Regions from separate parts of the Paenibacillus sp. 01T431 genome, predicted to be linked through region 1. Evidence: a T-box and tRNA genes for the amino acid it is inferred to sense, from the RefSeq annotation. Region 1 holds a T-box; the other holds one or more tRNA genes.
What was found. A T-box is a leader RNA that pairs with one kind of tRNA and senses whether it is charged. The one in region 1 lies ahead of AC1DM9_RS23240 (valine--tRNA ligase), so its partner is inferred to be a tRNA-Val.

Region 1 (13,257 bases):
ATACCCAAATCTTTCGAAAAACCACCAAACATGTTCTTGCTCCCTTCTAATTGCCACATCACTTTATTATATTACATATGACCTTGTTCCTTCAAACTTACGAATCTTCCGTCACCGATTACCAAATGGTCAAGAACTTCTATTCCGACTAGCTGTCCAGCTTCCACTAGACGTCCCGTTAAGGCAATGTCTTCCGGGCTTGGCGTAGGATCGCCGCTTGGGTGATTATGAACACAAATGATAGATGCACTGTTACGTGAAATAGCTGCACGAAATACTTCTCGAGGATGTACTAGCGATGCATTAAGCGTACCGACAGATAAGGTTTCGCGGGCAATAATATGGTTTTTTGTGTTTAAAAACAAACATACGAAGTGCTCCTTCTTCAAATAGCGGAGCTCTTCCATCACATATTCCGCAGCATCCTGCGGCTTGCGCACAATAACCGTCTCACCATGCTGACTCCGGGAAATTCTTCTCCCCAGTTCAATGCCAGCACGAAGCTGAATCGCCTTTGCCGGACCAATTCCTCGAATGGCTGTTAATTGTTCCATGCTCATATCCATTAAATTACGCAGGCTGCCGCATTGCTTAAGCACCGCTCCTGCCAAATGTACGGCGGATTGCCGCTTCGTACCTGTGCGCAGCAGTATGGCTAACAATTCGGTATGGCTAAGTGCTTCTGCCCCATATTTCATCATGCGCTCTCTTGGACGTTCTTCATGGGGGACTTCACGCAAAATCATAGGTTGCGGCAACATGTCCCAATCCCGCCTCTTCGAAAAAATGAATTATTCATATCCTGCCACATTCATGAAAAAAAATCCGATTGAAATCAATTAAGTTACCTTTTAAAAAACAGCAATGTCATAGGAAGCGAGCATGTCTGAGAGAAGCGATAACGGCAAGCCAACGACATTAAAATAACAGCCGTCAATTTGCTCTACAATCGTCGCTCCAAGTCCTTGTATGCCATATGAGCCCGCCTTGTCCCTCGGCTCGCCGGTAGCAACGTACCTAGCAATCTGATCCTCACTAAGCGGCTTCATCATTACCTTCGTTTTGCGATGGGCAACCAATGCTTCCCCGCTTGTAGAGAGAACACAAGCAACTCCTGAATACACTTCATGGGAGCGGCCTTGAAGGCGTCTAAGCATAGACTTTGCCTCTTCGTCGTCAGCAGGCTTGCCAAGCACATCTCCGTCAAGCACGACAATGGTGTCCGCACCAATAATTAAAGACGTTGGTACCTCCTGCTTTTGTTGCAGCAGGGGTATGGCTGCTTTTGCTTTGCGCAGGCTGAGCTGCTCTACAACTTCCGATGGCGACCAGCCTGCTTCAATCGTTTCATCCGTATCAGTAGACAAAATATAAACCGGCAAAGAAAGGTCCAGCGATGCGACCAGTTCCTTCCGGCGCGGTGACGAAGAGGCCAGTACTAGCTGGCTAATCGCTTCGTTGCGTAATTTTTTATATTCCATAAATTGAATGCTGCGCTCCTTCATGCTTTCCTTCATGCGTCAATGTCTGCTGTTCTACATTTTGCGGTATAACCATATTGCAATTACGGCTCCAATTAAGCTAAACAAGCTGAATTGCAGATGAAGCGTTAGGTTGAAACTAAGCACATATAGATCGACAGCAGGTGACCATGATGTTTCGATTGGTTTCGTTAAAAAAGAGATGCCTGGAACTGGAGTCAGCCATCGCGCTACTAGAGCACCAGCCAACAATCCAAATATGATAAAAATGAGAAGAATCCAGCCGTTTTTCTTCATCTTTCAACGCCTCTCGCCATGAAATGACACCTAAGACTATTATACGCATGAACCTATTCGTTTACAATGCGCTGATCTTCTCAAACCATTCTTTTTGCGTAATGATCACTTTCATAACTTCCGCTTGTGTCTTCCACAATTGTGCTTGAGAAGGCTTTTTATCGTACTCTACCATCGTCTTTGCTGCCGCATTCATCGCTTGATTGATTTTATCCAAATATGCCTTACCTTCCGCATCTACTATACCTATTCGCAGCGTTTCCGCGTTTTCTGTCCATTTTTGATGCTCGGCTTTCCACGAATTTGCTGCAACATCGCCAAGCGGCGATAAGGTCGGCTGTTCCAGCTGGGCTACTGTTAATTCATCCAACATTTGGACGACTACAGCCGTTTGATCGAAGAAAGATTGTGCTGCTTTTTGATCGCCTTTAAACGGTATTTTTCCTGGATTTACTATATTTACTTCTTTGATATAAAGATCGATTTCCGGCATCATATTCCGAATGACCTGAGCTCCTTTTCGATCTGTACCCATGCCAACATATACGCGATAATCAGCAGCACTTGTCATAGCAGCACCAGCAAGCCCTTTCTCGGCCAATTGCACCATTGCGGCATCCCTGCCCTCTGTATTGCTAAACACGCCAAATTGCAGCAAATAATAAGAACGATCCAGCCCCTTAAGTGCAGCCATCGCAGTATTCGGATCTGGTTTTGCTGCAGGGTCATTTTTATTTTCAACGCCCGCTTCCTTGCTTTCCTCACCTACACCTGCAACCGGTTCTTTGCCTGTACCTTCTTGGACAGAATCTCCAATCACGGGTACTGAGTCAGGCTTATTGCCAGTTCCTCCAGGCCAAATGCTTGCCCCCGTAAACAATGACAACAATAAATAACCAAACAGCGCTCCAGTAGCTAGCGCAGCCGTCACTGACAAAAATACATTAAACCATGATGGCGCTCCCGCCTTACGTTTCGCTCGCGCATAGTTCACTCTTTTTATACTGATTTCGTCTTCAACGAATTCTTCTTCATACGCTTGAATCGGCTCCTGCATATATTCCCTATCTGAATACTTTTCCGCAAATGTCTGTTGATTCTCATGTTGCTCATACGGATCATCTGTAAAAGTTGGTTTTATCGTTTTTTTCTTCTCTTTTGGAGGATTGGGCTGAGCCTGTTTTGGAGTGGATACTGGCTTCGAATCAGCATCTCTAATAAGCTGCTCCAATGCGCCAATATCCTCTTGGAAAGGACTATTCCATGGACTCACTTCGCTGACGGAATGCTTCTCTGTCGATGGGTATAGAGGAACAACTTTCTTGGAAATCGTTTTATTCGCATTGTTATTAGAGTTGTTGGGTGATGCTGCTTTATGATCGAGAGCCTCTTGTTGATTGTCATTGCTGCGGCTTTCTTCGTTAACGGACTGTCCATTGCCATTACGGTCAAAACGATAAGTAATACGGTTTTTCTGAGTCATTTCATCCACTCCTTGTCCCTTTCATCTAGTATTAATCTATGAGACATTTGAGAGATTTAGACCCGTGCCCTTAGAGGGTTGTCTACCAAACCTTCAAAGGTTTTAAATTAAAGAGATTACAATTTCAAACTTCAATTTCAAATCTAAAGAGATTACAATTCAAACTTCAATTTCAAAATTAAAGATTAAATGATTTTCGAACCCACCCAAACCCTCCCTTCCAAGGGAGGGCCCCAAGGGTTGCACCCTCTGGACACCCGCAACTCAACTAACGTACAACCACATCCGGCGTCCAACAGTTCATGAAGCGTTGGAGCGCTTTGTCCCTCTGGGACCCGCTGGAAGCTTCTACAAACCTTGCTGCATCCTCTGAGACTCCCAATTGAAATATTAAAAGTCTGCAACTAGCGTTAATAAGCAAATGTCGCTTGGAGTGAGCTTCGTCCCTACTTAGACACGCTGGAAGCTTCTACAAACCTTACTGCATCCACTAAGACTCGCAATGGGACTAACAAAAGCCTGTCCCGCTTGGATTCGCTCGGCACTTCTTATAACCTTGATGCGTATTCTGAGACCCGTAAACGGATTATTAAGGGTCCGTAAATTTTGATTGTAGATTATGAGGTTTAGTGCACTCCGTCCCGCTGGGAGGCTGTGGAGGCTTTTTAAAGCATAGGTTATTGGGTTGTTGAATTATGAGGATATTGAGCTAGTGCTAGTTTAAATGGGTTGATTAGATCAGTGAATGAGTGAGTGAGTGAGTGAGTGAGGTAAAGAGTGAGAGGTTTATTAGGTAGTGAGTACAAGCCATTGAATTGGGAGACAGTGAGTTGGATTAGTGAGATTCAACTTTATCGATTTTTGAAGCTAATTTTATGTGGGCTTATTTAGAGCCTTTTTTACGAAAGACCCCATACTCATACAAAATGCCCGGTGATTCCGATATGGAATCCCGGGCATTAGCTGCTTATTGGTTTGATTTTAACGATTTCGCTAACGAATCCGCTACCTTCCAAATGTCGCCTGCTCCCATTGTGATAACAAGATCGCCAGGTGCGACCCGTTCAGTCAAGTATGCAAGCACTTCTTCTTTGGTTGGAATATACTCGGAGTTCGCGTTGCTGTTGCTTTTGATCAGCTCCACCAGCTTGCGGGATGTTACTCCTTCGATTTGCAGTTCGCCTGCCGGCGAGTAGATGTCGGTAATGATTACCTCATCGGCCTCTGGGAATGCGCGGCTGAATTGCTCGAATAAGAAAAACGTCCGCGTATAACGCTGTGGTTGAAACACGGCAATAATACGCTTGCCTGTTGCTTTTGCAGCGCTGATTGTCGCTCTGATTTCCGTTGGATGATGCGCATAGTCATCAATGACCAAAATGTCATTAACTTCCCCAAGCACCTGGAAGCGGCGTTTCGCGCCTCTAAATGATTGAATCGCAACAGCAATTTTGTCAAAGGACAAGCCTGCTTCGAGACAAGTAATAACAGTAGCCATTGCATTGTACACATTATGAAGACCTGGAACGGACAGCTCCACATCTCCAAGCAATGCCCCTTTATGCGTCATTGTAAAGGTTACCTTCCGGTCTCCAAGTACAACATTTTGAGCTTTATAGTCTGCATCGCCGTCAATGCCATAAGTCACTAGCTGCGATGAATTCATATTTCCTTGATATACTTGCGGTATCAATTCGTTAACCGTCTCATCATCCGCGCATACAATCGCCTTGCCGTCCGCTTTCACCTGCTGCAAAAACTGCACATAAGCAGCCTTCAGCTTGCCGAAATCGCCATCATAATTTTCAAGATGATCCGGCTCAATATTCGTCACGATAGCAAGCGTAGGGTGATAATGAAGGAATGAACCATCACTCTCGTCCGCTTCCGCTACGACGTATTCACCTTTGCCCGCTTTTGCGTTTGTACCTACATTTACGATTTCGCCACCGATAATATAGGTTGGATCCGCACCGCAAGATTCCATAACAAGCGCGATCATTGAAGAGGTCGTCGTCTTGCCATGTGCGCCGGCTACTGCGATTCCTTTGCCTGCGTTCATCAATCTAGCCAGCATTTGCGATCGATGCAAAACTGGGATGTTGAGCTCTTCAGCTGCTTTCCGTTCAACATTATCTTTGGAAAGTGCCGTAGAGTATACGACCAAGTCCGCTCCATTCACATGCTCGGGCTGATGACCGATATAAATGCTGGCACCATTTGCTGCAAGCTTCTCTGTTAATTCTTGACGTGCGACATCGGACCCGGTCACCTTATAGCCCATTTCCAGCATAACGCGGGCAATGGCACTCATTCCGTAACCGCCGATTCCGATGAAATGAACGTGTTCTGCCGTATTCAAAGACGGTTCACCAACCTTTTTCAGAATCCGAGTCATACAAAATGCGGGAGCGAACGTCAGCAATTAAATATAGCGTGCCTGTCACGACTCCAAGGTCTGTTTCCCCGGTTAACTGTTGTAGTTTTTGTAAAGCTGCTTGCCAGTTTGATTCCACTACAAGCTCGAAAGCGTACTGATCTGGCTGTTGCTGACGCATTTCACGTACCAAATCAGCCAAAGCAGAGGCATCTTTTTTCATTCGATAGTCAGGCTCGGTCACAATAAGCGTATCCACTATTGGTAGTATATGCTTAAGAACATCCTGATGATTCTTATTCTCCAGCATACCCATCATAAGATGTAACCGATCATATTTGTAAGTATTTTTTAAAGCGTCCACGAGTGACTCTGCACCTTCTGGATTATGTGCGCCATCGACCAAAATACGAGGCTGATCAGAAACCATTTCAAGCCGTCCCGGCCACGCAGCCTTTTGAAGTCCTTCCGCCAGTACATCATCTTCGATGACTAGTGCATTATATTGGCGAAGTATCTCAAGCGTCATGACAGCAACCGCTGCATTCGTCCGTTGATGGGCACCATTTAGCGTGATTGTCAAAGGCTCGATGCTGCGGAATAGATTGTCAAAGCGGAAAGTTTGCTCATTCTCGCGAACCGAGATTGCCGTTTCATGGAACTGTTCGCCTAACAAATAAAGCGTGCTTTTTTTGCCTTCAGCTGCTTGCTTAATAACCTCAATTGCCTCTGGCTGAGTAACCGCACTAATAACCGGTATTCCTGCTTTAATAATGCCAGCTTTTTCGCTCGCAACTGCAGCAATCGTATCACCGAGTTTATCCATATGGTCATGGCCAATATTTGTAATGACGGAAACAACCGGTTGAACGATATTCGTCACATCAAGCCTGCCGCCAAGTCCAGTCTCCCACACGACATAATCGGGATAAGTAACCTTTGCATAAAAAAGAATAGCCAGCGCTGTTGATACTTCAAACATCGTAGGCGAGCCCAGTTCTGTTTGAGCAAGCTCATCAACATGAGGTTTTAGCTCGTTGGCAAGTCTAAGCAGCGTCTCTTCTTCGATATCGATACCGTTATATTGAAAACGATTCGTAAACTTCGTTATATATGGCGATGTAAATGTGCCTACATCATATCCGCCGCGCAGCAAAACGCTCGTCAAATATGCACAAGTAGACCCTTTCCCATTTGTCCCGGCAATGTGGATAAACTTTAATCTGCGATGCGGATTATCCAGCCGTTCCATCAATTCCTCGATCCGATCAAGACCTGGACGAATACCGAATGGAATTAGCCCAGTAATCCAATCTACCGCTTCCCGGTAGGATTGCAGCGGCCCTGCAGGCCGCTGCTCTATTTGTTGTTCTGCCATACTAATCGTCCTTCTTCCGTTTTGCAGCGTTATCCGCGCAATTCCGCAATTCTAGCTAGTACCTTGTCGCGTTTGTCTGCATAATCGTTCATTTTGGCGCGTTCTTCATCGATAACCTTAGCTGGCGCTTTTGCCACAAAGCCTTCATTGCTGAGCTTCTTCTCAATCCGCTCTACCTCGGTATTCAAATGCTGATGTTCCTTCTCTAAACGAGCAATCTCTTGAGCAATATCGATTAAGCCGGCAAGCGGCAAATAAATCTCAGCACCAGTTAAAATCGCAGTCATTGCTTTGTCCGGCGCACTAATGTGCAGGCCAGTCTCCAAACTTGACGTACCGCAGAAACGTTTAATAAATTCTTCGTTGCGGGACATAATAGCAGCTTCAGCCTCGCTAGCCGGCTTAATAAGCATTTCAATCTTTTTGCTCATCGGTACATTTACTTCTGCACGGATATTGCGCACTGAACGAATCATCTCCATCAGGAGCTCCATCTCTTTCACAGCGTCCGGCGCTTCAAGCGCAGTATCATAAACCGGCCATTCTGCCAAAGTGATCGTATCGCCAACATGAGGCAGATGCTGCCAAATCTCTTCGCTGATATATGGCATGAACGGGTGAATAAGACGCTGCGTGCGGTCTAGCACATAAGCAAGTACCGATTGCGTAGCTTTTTTAGCTGCTTCATCCGTGCTGTAAAGGCTAAGCTTAGCGAATTCAATGTACCAGTCGCAAAGATCGTCCCAAATGAAATTATACAATAGACGTCCAGTTTCACCGAACTCATAGCTGTCAATTAATCGAGTTACATCACGAACCGTTTCATTCAGACGATGCAAAATCCAGCGATCCGCTGTACCGAGGTTAACAGTGATATCAATATCAACTGCTTCAACCCCTTCAAGATTCATCAGCGCGAAGCGTGATGCATTCCAAATCTTGTTCGCAAAGTTGCGCGATTGCTCAACCTTCTCCCAGCGGAAACGCAAATCCTGTCCTGGCGTGCTGCTTGTCGAGATCATATAACGCATAGCATCTGCACCATATTTCTCGATAACCTCAAGCGGATCGACACCATTGCCCTTCGACTTGGACATCTTTTGTCCTTCGGAGTCACGAACAAGTCCGTGCATCAGCACATCCTTGAACGGAGATTGTTCTGTAAACTCAAGAGCTGTGAAGATCATTCGGGATACCCAGAAATAAATGATGTCATAACCCGTTACGAGTACATCCGTTGGGTAATAACGTTTCAGGTCATTCGTTTCATCCGGCCAGCCTAGCGTAGAGAACGGCCATAATGCAGAGCTGAACCACGTATCAAGCACGTCATTATCTTGGGTAAGGTGATCGCCCTCCATATTCTCACGGGAGACATGTGTTTCACCTGTCGTCTCATCATACCAAGCCGGTATGCGGTGACCCCACCATAGCTGCCTCGAAATACACCAATCGCGTACGTTCTCGATCCAGTGCAAATATATTTTCTCGAATCTCTCAGGTACGAAGTTGACACCTTTGCCAGCCTTTTGAGCTGCGATTGCAGCCTCAGCTAGAGGTTTCATTGCAACGAACCATTGTGTAGACAAATAGGGCTCAACAACGGCGCCGCTTCGCTCACTGTGACCAACTTGATGCACATGATCTTCGATTTCCACGCATACACCTTGCTCCTGCAAATCCTTAACGAGCTGCTTGCGGCAATCCGCACGGTCGAGACCTTGATAAGGACCAGCTTCAGCGTTCATAGTACCTGTCTCATCCATCACAATGATCTGCGGCAGACTGTGGCGCTCGCCAACTTCAAAGTCATTTGGATCATGTGCAGGCGTAATTTTTACGGCACCTGAACCAAATTCCTTATCGACGTACTCATCTGCAATAATCGGAATTTCGCGCCCAACGACTGGAAGCACGATCATTTGCCCAATCAAGTGCTTGTAACGATCATCCTCTGGATGAACCGCTACAGCTGTATCGCCGAGCATCGTCTCTGGACGTGTCGTTGCAACCGTTATAAAGCCTGAACCGTCCTTAAGCGGGTATTTCAAGTGATACAAATGACCATTGATTTCCTTGTGCTCTACCTCAATATCTGAAAGAGCTGTGCGAGCAGCAGGGTCCCAGTTGATGATTTTTTTGCCGCGATAGATCAAGCCCTTATCATACAGCTTAACAAAAACCTCGCGTACAGCCTTGGAGAGGCCTTCATCCAAAGTGAACCGCTCTCTCGAATAATCGAGGGAAAGTCCCATCTTCGACCATTGATCGCGAATCGTACTTGCGTACTCATCCTTCCACTCCCATACTTTCTCTAGGAATGCTTCACGACCTAGGTCGTAGCGCGAAATTCCTTGCTCACGCAGCTTCTGCTCAACTCTTGTTTGCGTCGCGATGCCCGCATGGTCAGTTCCTGGCACCCATAGCGTGTCGAAACCTTGCATACGCTTCGTTCTAATTAAAATATCTTGTAGGGTAAAATCTAACGCATGCCCGATATGCAGCATTCCGGTAACGTTAGGAGGCGGAATAACAATCGTATACGTCTGTGCATCCGGTCGTTTGCCTGCCTCGAAAAATTTTCCCTGCATCCAGTAATCGTACCATTTCTGCTCAGCTGCCTTAGGATCATAAGTTGTCGGCATTGCAGTTGTCGTTTGATTTTCTGACATTCGTCCATCCTCCATAAATCGATCTACAAAAACAAAAAAAACCTGCCGCCCTTATCATAAAGGACGAAAGGTTAAGCTTCCGTGGTACCACCTTTGTTCCACGCGAAATGTATCCGCATGGCACTCAAACAGATAACGGCTGCGGCCGGCCTGACTTCGGTAGAGCACAGGTTGCTCCTACTTGGCTCAGGCAACTCCGGGGCGACTCGTAGCAGTCACTTCCTGCAGAACCTCTCAGCGTAACGGTTCCACTCTCTGAAGGCTTTGCTGCCTACTATTCCCCATCAATGTCGTTATAACACATATATACTTTTATCATACCTTTGTTGCTGACCTGAGTCAACCTCGGCAGAAGCAAGAAATGCCCCTATCGCTCAAATTAATGAGCAATAAGGGCATTTTCGTTACAGAAGCCTCTATGGAATGTATAACAGCTGTCCTTCCGACACACTTGAGTCGTCCAATCGGTTATACATTACAATTTCCCTCGGATTCATGCTATAGCGTGTAGCGATGACATCAAGCGTCTCGTCCCGCTGCACAATACACATCCGAATTTTCTTAAATTCCTTATCTTCCGAGCGTTTGCCCAGAAATAAGTTTTTCCACTCAATCTCATCGCCGGAAGCCTGTACTCTAGCTTCCTCATCTGCCCGTTGCTGAGCGACTACCTGTTCTGCCGCCTGACGTGCTGCTTGTTCACGCCGACTCGTCTGAAGCAGCGTGAGAATGCCGACATCTCCTGCCAAACCAGAACCCTCTTGCGGCTGCTTGTTTGTAATTGCGATACGCGGCTCCTGCTTTTCCTGCTCTGGAACAGGACTCTGCTGCTGCGGGAAAGCCTCTGCTACTGGAGCTATTTGAGCTATTGGAGCATCGATTTGTACCGGCTCTTCACGTTCCTCCGCCAGTACTTGCTCGCTTGCTGCTTCAACTGGTGGAATCACTGCGGAATCATTTGCAAACGGCGAGGATGTTGCTAACCAGCCCTCGTTGCTTGTTTGCTGAGAAGATAGTGAAATTTCTCTCTCATCTTCTTGGCTCTCCACATCCTCTTCCTGCGGAGCAGGAGAGGCGAATAACTGCGAAGATGACCAACCTCCGCCTGACGATGAGGAAGAGATGGTTACGGTTGCTTCCTCAGGCTCATCCGATGCATCGGCTATTTGCTCGTTTGAAATCTCCTCTTGCGCAGCAAGCTCAAGTTCTTCCGCTATGTACGATTGTTCAATAGCGGCATTTTGACCATTAAAAGCTTCCACGGCTCGTTCATCATAAACTTCCCGTTGATGAATGACAGTAAAAGGTTCTTCGCGCCAAATGTCCTCCGGCTCCTGAATAGGCTGAGCAGAAATACCGCGCAAAGAAAGAACACCCGTAATGTTTAATGTGCGAGCAGACAAAAGATCGACGTCAAAATTGTCAATTTCAATCGAAATATCATCCAGCCGTGATATTCGGTTCATTGGCAGCGTTATTTCGACCGGTATCCAGTGCTCCAGCGTCAGGGAGTTTTCGGAATCAGTTTGACTCCTATATACCCCGCTAAGCAGAAGCTGCCCTCTAAGCACGGCATGGTCCCCTTGATCGATAACTTGAATACGAGGAACAAGCTCAATTTCCTCCAACTCGTCAATTGCCGCAACATCATCGGGCAAGTGGACGCGTTCATACACATCAAAACGTAATCCGTTCGTTTGATCCGACACGCCTAAATCCTCCCCTCTCATACTGAATGCTTGGTCTAACGTTACATTCACTACTTATCTATATGGTAGGTTGGGCAGGAGCATGACTATCATTTTGAACGGAACTCCATCTCTTCTGAAAGCTGCATCAGCCATTGCGGCCAAGGCGAGGCTGCTTCTATTAGCGAGTCGGTCAGAGGATGCGGAAAAACAAGCTTTTCCCCATGCAGCGCTTGATGCTTCAACTGTGCTGTGCTGCCTCCATACAGACCGTCTCCAAGCAGCGGATGTCCAATATGACTTAAGTGAACCCGAATTTGATGCGTTCGTCCCGTCTCAAGCTTTACACGTATTAGTGACGATCGAGAATTTGCTGCCACAACCTCGTAATGGCTAATTGCTAGATCGCCGTTTTCTGAAACTCTGCGCCTTGCCGGGTGATGTCGATCCTTCCCTATTGGCATATTGATCGTACCCGAAAGCTTCGACATCCTGCCTTGAACGACAGCCATATATTGTCTGTCTATCGCTTTCGCTCTCATCGCCTCATCAAGCTTCCACTGGGCCAAATCATTTTTTGCATATAAAACGGGACCAGACGTATCATCATCCAGCCTGTGGATATGACGTATATTCAGCGGATCGCCTTGGCTCAAAAGATGCCATGCCGCCGCCTCATCCAGCGTTCCGCTTTGACCGGGAGATGATCCATGCACTGCCATGCCAGCTGGCTTGTCAAATACGATGCAGAAATCGTCTTCATATAACACATCTGGCATATTTAGTTTAGTATCCCTGCGCAGGTGACGATATGAAGCATCACTGCGCGGATCTACTGGCGGGAAAGCAAGGAGCTGCAGATGCTCCCCGTTCCACTGAATGCCTCCAATTGAAAACAACCGATTAATCCACTTCTGCGGAAAAAAGGAACGGGCCAGCAGCCACTGACGCACAACGTGCGGATGACTGCCAGCCCGCGGCTGCGCAAGCTCCGGCGATGCTGCCGGATCCTTTTCCGATTCAGGATTAATGGTATCAGAGGACGCAGCGCCAAGAGCAAGCCAGTCTAGCTCCAGCCATTGTCCATTCCTCTTCATCTGACCATCAATCATATAACGTTCCTCCCAATCGTAAACGATGCAAAAAACAACTTCGCTTCCTTACGAGCCTCTTGCCTTCATTTCAAAATACAGCAATATTACAAGCGGCTAAACGCAATATCATGCGCTTCGATTGTCGCATCTATGTCCTCATTCGTATGAACCCCGGAAACAAACATGCCTTCAAATTGTGAAGGAGCAATGCTTACACCCAAATCAAGCATCGCCGCAAAATAAGCCTTAAAGCGCTCTAGATCGGATGTTTTTGCCGTTTCGAAATTGATGACAAACGTATCCGTGAAGAACGGACAAACCATCGATCCAACACGGTTAATCGTATTTGCAATGCCATGTTTGCGCGCATTCGCTTCAAAACCAAGCTGCAGCCTAACCGCTTGACGCTCCATATGCTCATACACTTCAGGGGTTAGCAGATTCAATGTTGCATAACCTGCCGCCATCGCAAGCGGATTGCCTGATAAGGTTCCCGCTTGATAGATAGGTCCGCTCGGTGCAATCATCTCCATAAGCTCCCGTTTGCCGCCGTATGCGCCGACTGGCAATCCGCCGCCAATAACTTTGCCGAAGCAAGTAAGGTCTGGCGTAATACCATAAAGTCCTTGCGCGCAGTTATAACCAACACGGAAGCCCGTCATTACCTCGTCAAAAATAAGAACCGTACCGTACTGCGTTGTAATGTCGCGCAACCCTTGCAAGAAACCAGGCAATGGCGGAACAACGCCCATGTTGCCAGCTACCGGTTCAACGATGACACAAGCAA
Region 2 (3,922 bases), on a different contig from region 1:
ACTTACTATAACGCAATTCGTATTCAAACGAAACTAAAGAACCAGTCGCCGATTGATTACAGGCGACTGGCCGTTTAAACTTGAAGGTGTTTTGATCCCTGTCTCACAAATGGGGGTCAGTCCCGTTAATAAGACAGGTAGAGAAGTCTTTTTTGTGTTAATTGATGATGATCGCTTTGCCTGTTGACGATTCACTTGATCCCGTAGATTGCGAGGATTGGGTGAGTACTGGCTTTAGCTTAGCATCAATATAAGTGGAGGCGGATACATCTGTAATAACTTGAGGATACATTTTATCAGGATCAGGCATGACCAATTCTACATTGATGAAAGCTTGATCTCCTTCGAAAGCAATAGAGGTAATACGGAAACCATAACCGGGATGTCCTACTTGAGTGCTTACGGTTACTTTATTGATTTGCGGGTTTACCGCCTCAATCGAAAGCTTCAGGTCGAGGCTCGGTTGCTCAGGCTTAGTTGGAATCGGAGCCGTCTCCTTTACAAATGTAATGGCGTCATATAGCCAGCCTGCTGCTTCACCGCGCAAAATAGCTTTTTTAGGATAAAACTTGTTCGCACTATCCAATGTGACGATTTTGCTTATGAGAAGCTTTTGAATGCTGTCCATGTAGGTTTTGTTCACATCAGCCGCATCTTCCAACTGCATGAAAATTTCAATAAAGGCGTAATCGCCTTTCGTCATCATAGCTTTAAACAAATGATGAGCAAATTGCTCGCGGGTCATGATGTCGTTAGCTTTGACCGTTTTTGGAATTTCTAGACCATTAATACTCGCGATGATAAAAGCTTGCGAATACCAAGCGTTATCTTTTATGTTTGTAAAATAGTCGCTTGCTTTAGGTTCTTTAATGAAGCGGATATGGTTGATATTAATATCTAGCCCTTTAACGATCAAAGAAACGCCTTCGGCATAAGTGAGCTTGCCTTTAGGATTAAACTTGTCATGTTTATCTCCGCTTATTATGCCCATCTTCTTAAGCTCGTTAATTTTATGCTCGTTTACGTCATTTTTAACGTCCTTGAAAGCCCATACGGATTGTCCAAGAGTGAAGAGCATCATTGCAACCAGTGTCATTGTCAGTATCAATCGTCTTTTCATACGGTCACCTCTTCTTTTTTTTGCTGCAGCACTTACTTGACGTCGTTAAAAGACAAATTGTTGCAATTATTATACAATCATTATGACCGATTCCACTTTTGTGGAGACATCGTGATGAGAGTGGAGAGTCAGAAAAATCTGTAAAGAAATATGTTGACTTGGCGCCTTGCACCTGATATATTATTAATTGTCGCTAACATGATCTGGTAGCTCAGCTGGGAGAGCACTATCTTGACAGGGTAGGGGTCACAGGTTCGAACCCTGTTCAGATCACCATAACTTAAACTTCGGAAGCCTTGATAATCAAGGCTTTTTTTGTTTTTATACTCAAAACTGCGAGATCTTAACCCTCAGATTCTCCTCAACATTCTCTCCTTGACTACATTAAGCATTCCATTTCCCATTCAAATCAGTATAGATTTTTTAAAAGATTTGATTAACATTTTGGGACTAACTGTTCGGTACAGTACTTACCTTATGGTAAGTAGGTGAACTAAAAGTGCATACTTCCGCAATACGGCGATGCGATCTATACTCAAGTTCAGAAACAAATACCGCTCAAGGAGGGCAATACATTGAAAACACTTGTTATCATTACACATCCAAACATGGAAGCATCCATCGTCAATAAACGCTGGGCGGAAGAGCTTCGTAAATATCCCGACAAATATACGGTTCACGATTTGCACAGAGCCTATCCCGATGGAAAAATCGACGTGGAAAAGGAACAACAGTTGATTGAAGCGCATAGCAATTTAGTTTTGCAGTTCCCTGTTTACTGGTTCAGTTCTCCACCGCTGCTTAAACAATGGCTTGACGAGGTGCTAACTTACGGGTGGGCATACGGGTCAAAGGGCGATAAATTAAGAAATCGAAAAACCGCTCTAGCTGTAACCGCCGGTGGAAGGGAAAAAGACTTTACCGAAGAAGGGAAACTACGTTACGGACTTGACCAACTCCTATCTCCCTTTGACACGACATTTTTGTATTGCGGCGCCGATTATCGTTCCTTCTATGCCTTCTATGGCGCAGAATACGAGACGGAAGGAAATCCAGATTACTTAAGGAAATTAGATATTAGCGCGCAGGGTTATGTTGATTTTATTGATAGTCTTTAATTAGTGAAGAACTAAAAAGAGGTAGTCCCATAAGTTGAAATTTAGGATCCTCGGGATACATCGGATATTCATTGAAGATGAATGTCTAAATGAGAAAAGGAGTTAAGCAGCTTGTCTGTGCTTAACTCCTTTTCTTTTTGCATCTATTGCTGCTTTTTTCAACAAGTTATGGGCTAGTGAGGAGTTAATACATTAGACATTGACTCCTTATGAAGACAGGGGTATAGTTAAATCATATTTATTAAATTCATTTTAATAACCAATTAATAAACTTGGAGGGAGAATTATGACATCACTTGGCTTTCAAGCTTCCAGTCTTAGACCTTATCTTACGTCAGAAAATGAAGTACAACATACATTCCGTAAACTGCAAAATATGGGGTATTGCGATGTACAGCTGCAATGGATCGATCCTGCCGTATCTCTGGCATTCACAGCAAAAGCTTTGCGAGAAACTGGGCTGAATTGTATCGCAACGCAAGAAGATTTTACAGTGGTGCAAAATAATCTGGATTACTATATCACGATGAATAGGCTGTGGGAAAGTAAGTCTTTATGTGTCAGTACCATCCCGCACGAGTTAATGACACCGGAAGGCATCGTGGAATTTTGCGACGCGATGGACCAAATGGCTAGGATGCTGGGTGAACATAGTATCGCACTCAACTTCCATCCGCTCTGGTTCAACTATGAGTACATAAATGGCATTCGTGCCATAGATATCGTTATGGAACAGCTGCCTGAAGTGGGCTAAACCTTATGTGTGTATCACGCTGTTCGGGCAGGTGAGGACCCTGTGGCTTTAATGGAACGGTATCAAGGGCGAGTAGACATATGCCATTTTAAAGATTCTGCACTCTCAACCGAAGGGAAAGAATATTTGGTTCCACTTGGCCAAGGTCGGATTGATTGGTTGCCCATATTTGAGGCTTGTCATCGAACCGGTGTGAAATGGGGACTGGTCGAGCAAGAAAACTGGCAGAAGGATGCCTTTGATTGTGTAAAAGAGAGCTTGGATTATCTAACGAAATCGGGTATTACATCAGCTAATGTTTAGAAAAACAACAGGTGCAGGAAATGTTATACTAAAAGATATTCTACCTGACTCGGTTCCCGCAGGAGATTTCTGCATAGTGATTCAGAAAAATACAGAAACAGATAGCATGATTCAAAGTCAGGAATTTATGGCGGATTGCAACATTATAAAATGAAAATCAGAGTTAATAAGCCGGGGGTTTTTATGGGAATAAATATGCTGGATATGAAAGAGAGCAATTCACAAACAGTTCTTTGGAGCCTTTGTTCATCCAAAACTTCCACCATTAAACAATTGGCTCAAACGACAGGCTTAAGCTTTGTTACCGTTGGGAACATACTGAATGGATTTGTAGAAAGCGGAGAAGTCAAACTCGGTAAAATGTATTCAGCGACGGGAGGAAGGCCGTCTCAAGCGTATAGCTTTAATGCAGAATTTGCGCATGTGCTGGGGCTATCGGCGCGGGTACGCAACGGGAAAAATATTATCAGTGCTTGTATCGGGAATCTTTACGGGGAACGCGTATGGGACGCAGAGGAGCCGTTTGATACCATTCATCTTTCTAGTTTTGATCAGATGATCGATGAGGCCCTGAGAAACTATTCGACTATAAGTCTTGTTGCTTTTTCTCTGCCGGGTGTGGAGCGT

Region 2: it has a tRNA-Val gene. The T-box ahead of AC1DM9_RS23240 (valine--tRNA ligase) is inferred to sense a tRNA for this amino acid. The anticodon was not compared.

The regions. Positions count from the first base shown of each region.
Region 1 is NZ_JBFTPT010000013.1:163,638-176,894, reverse strand. It holds gene AC1DM9_RS23275 (rod shape-determining protein) at 1-32, opposite strand, end outside; gene radC (RadC family protein) at 72-761, opposite strand; gene AC1DM9_RS23265 (Maf family protein) at 852-1,481, opposite strand; gene AC1DM9_RS23260 (DUF4321 domain-containing protein) at 1,536-1,778, opposite strand; gene AC1DM9_RS23255 (hypothetical protein) at 1,840-3,261, opposite strand; gene murC (UDP-N-acetylmuramate--L-alanine ligase) at 4,229-5,623, opposite strand; gene AC1DM9_RS23245 (bifunctional folylpolyglutamate synthase/dihydrofolate synthase) at 5,631-7,016, opposite strand; gene AC1DM9_RS23240 (valine--tRNA ligase) at 7,046-9,688, opposite strand; T-box leader at 9,745-9,985, opposite strand; gene AC1DM9_RS23235 (LysM peptidoglycan-binding domain-containing protein) at 10,105-11,397, opposite strand; gene AC1DM9_RS23230 (RluA family pseudouridine synthase) at 11,487-12,488, opposite strand; gene hemL (glutamate-1-semialdehyde 2,1-aminomutase) at 12,575-13,257, opposite strand, start outside.
Region 2 is NZ_JBFTPT010000027.1:27-3,948, forward strand. It holds partial or broken gene AC1DM9_RS31225 (IS3 family transposase) at 1-78, shown strand, start outside; gene AC1DM9_RS31230 (S-layer homology domain-containing protein) at 158-1,120, opposite strand; tRNA gene AC1DM9_RS31235 (tRNA-Val) at 1,321-1,396, shown strand; gene AC1DM9_RS31240 (NAD(P)H-dependent oxidoreductase) at 1,696-2,238, shown strand; gene AC1DM9_RS31245 (hypothetical protein) at 2,525-2,992, shown strand; gene AC1DM9_RS31250 (sugar phosphate isomerase/epimerase family protein) at 3,035-3,295, shown strand; gene AC1DM9_RS31255 (ROK family protein) at 3,446-3,922, shown strand, end outside.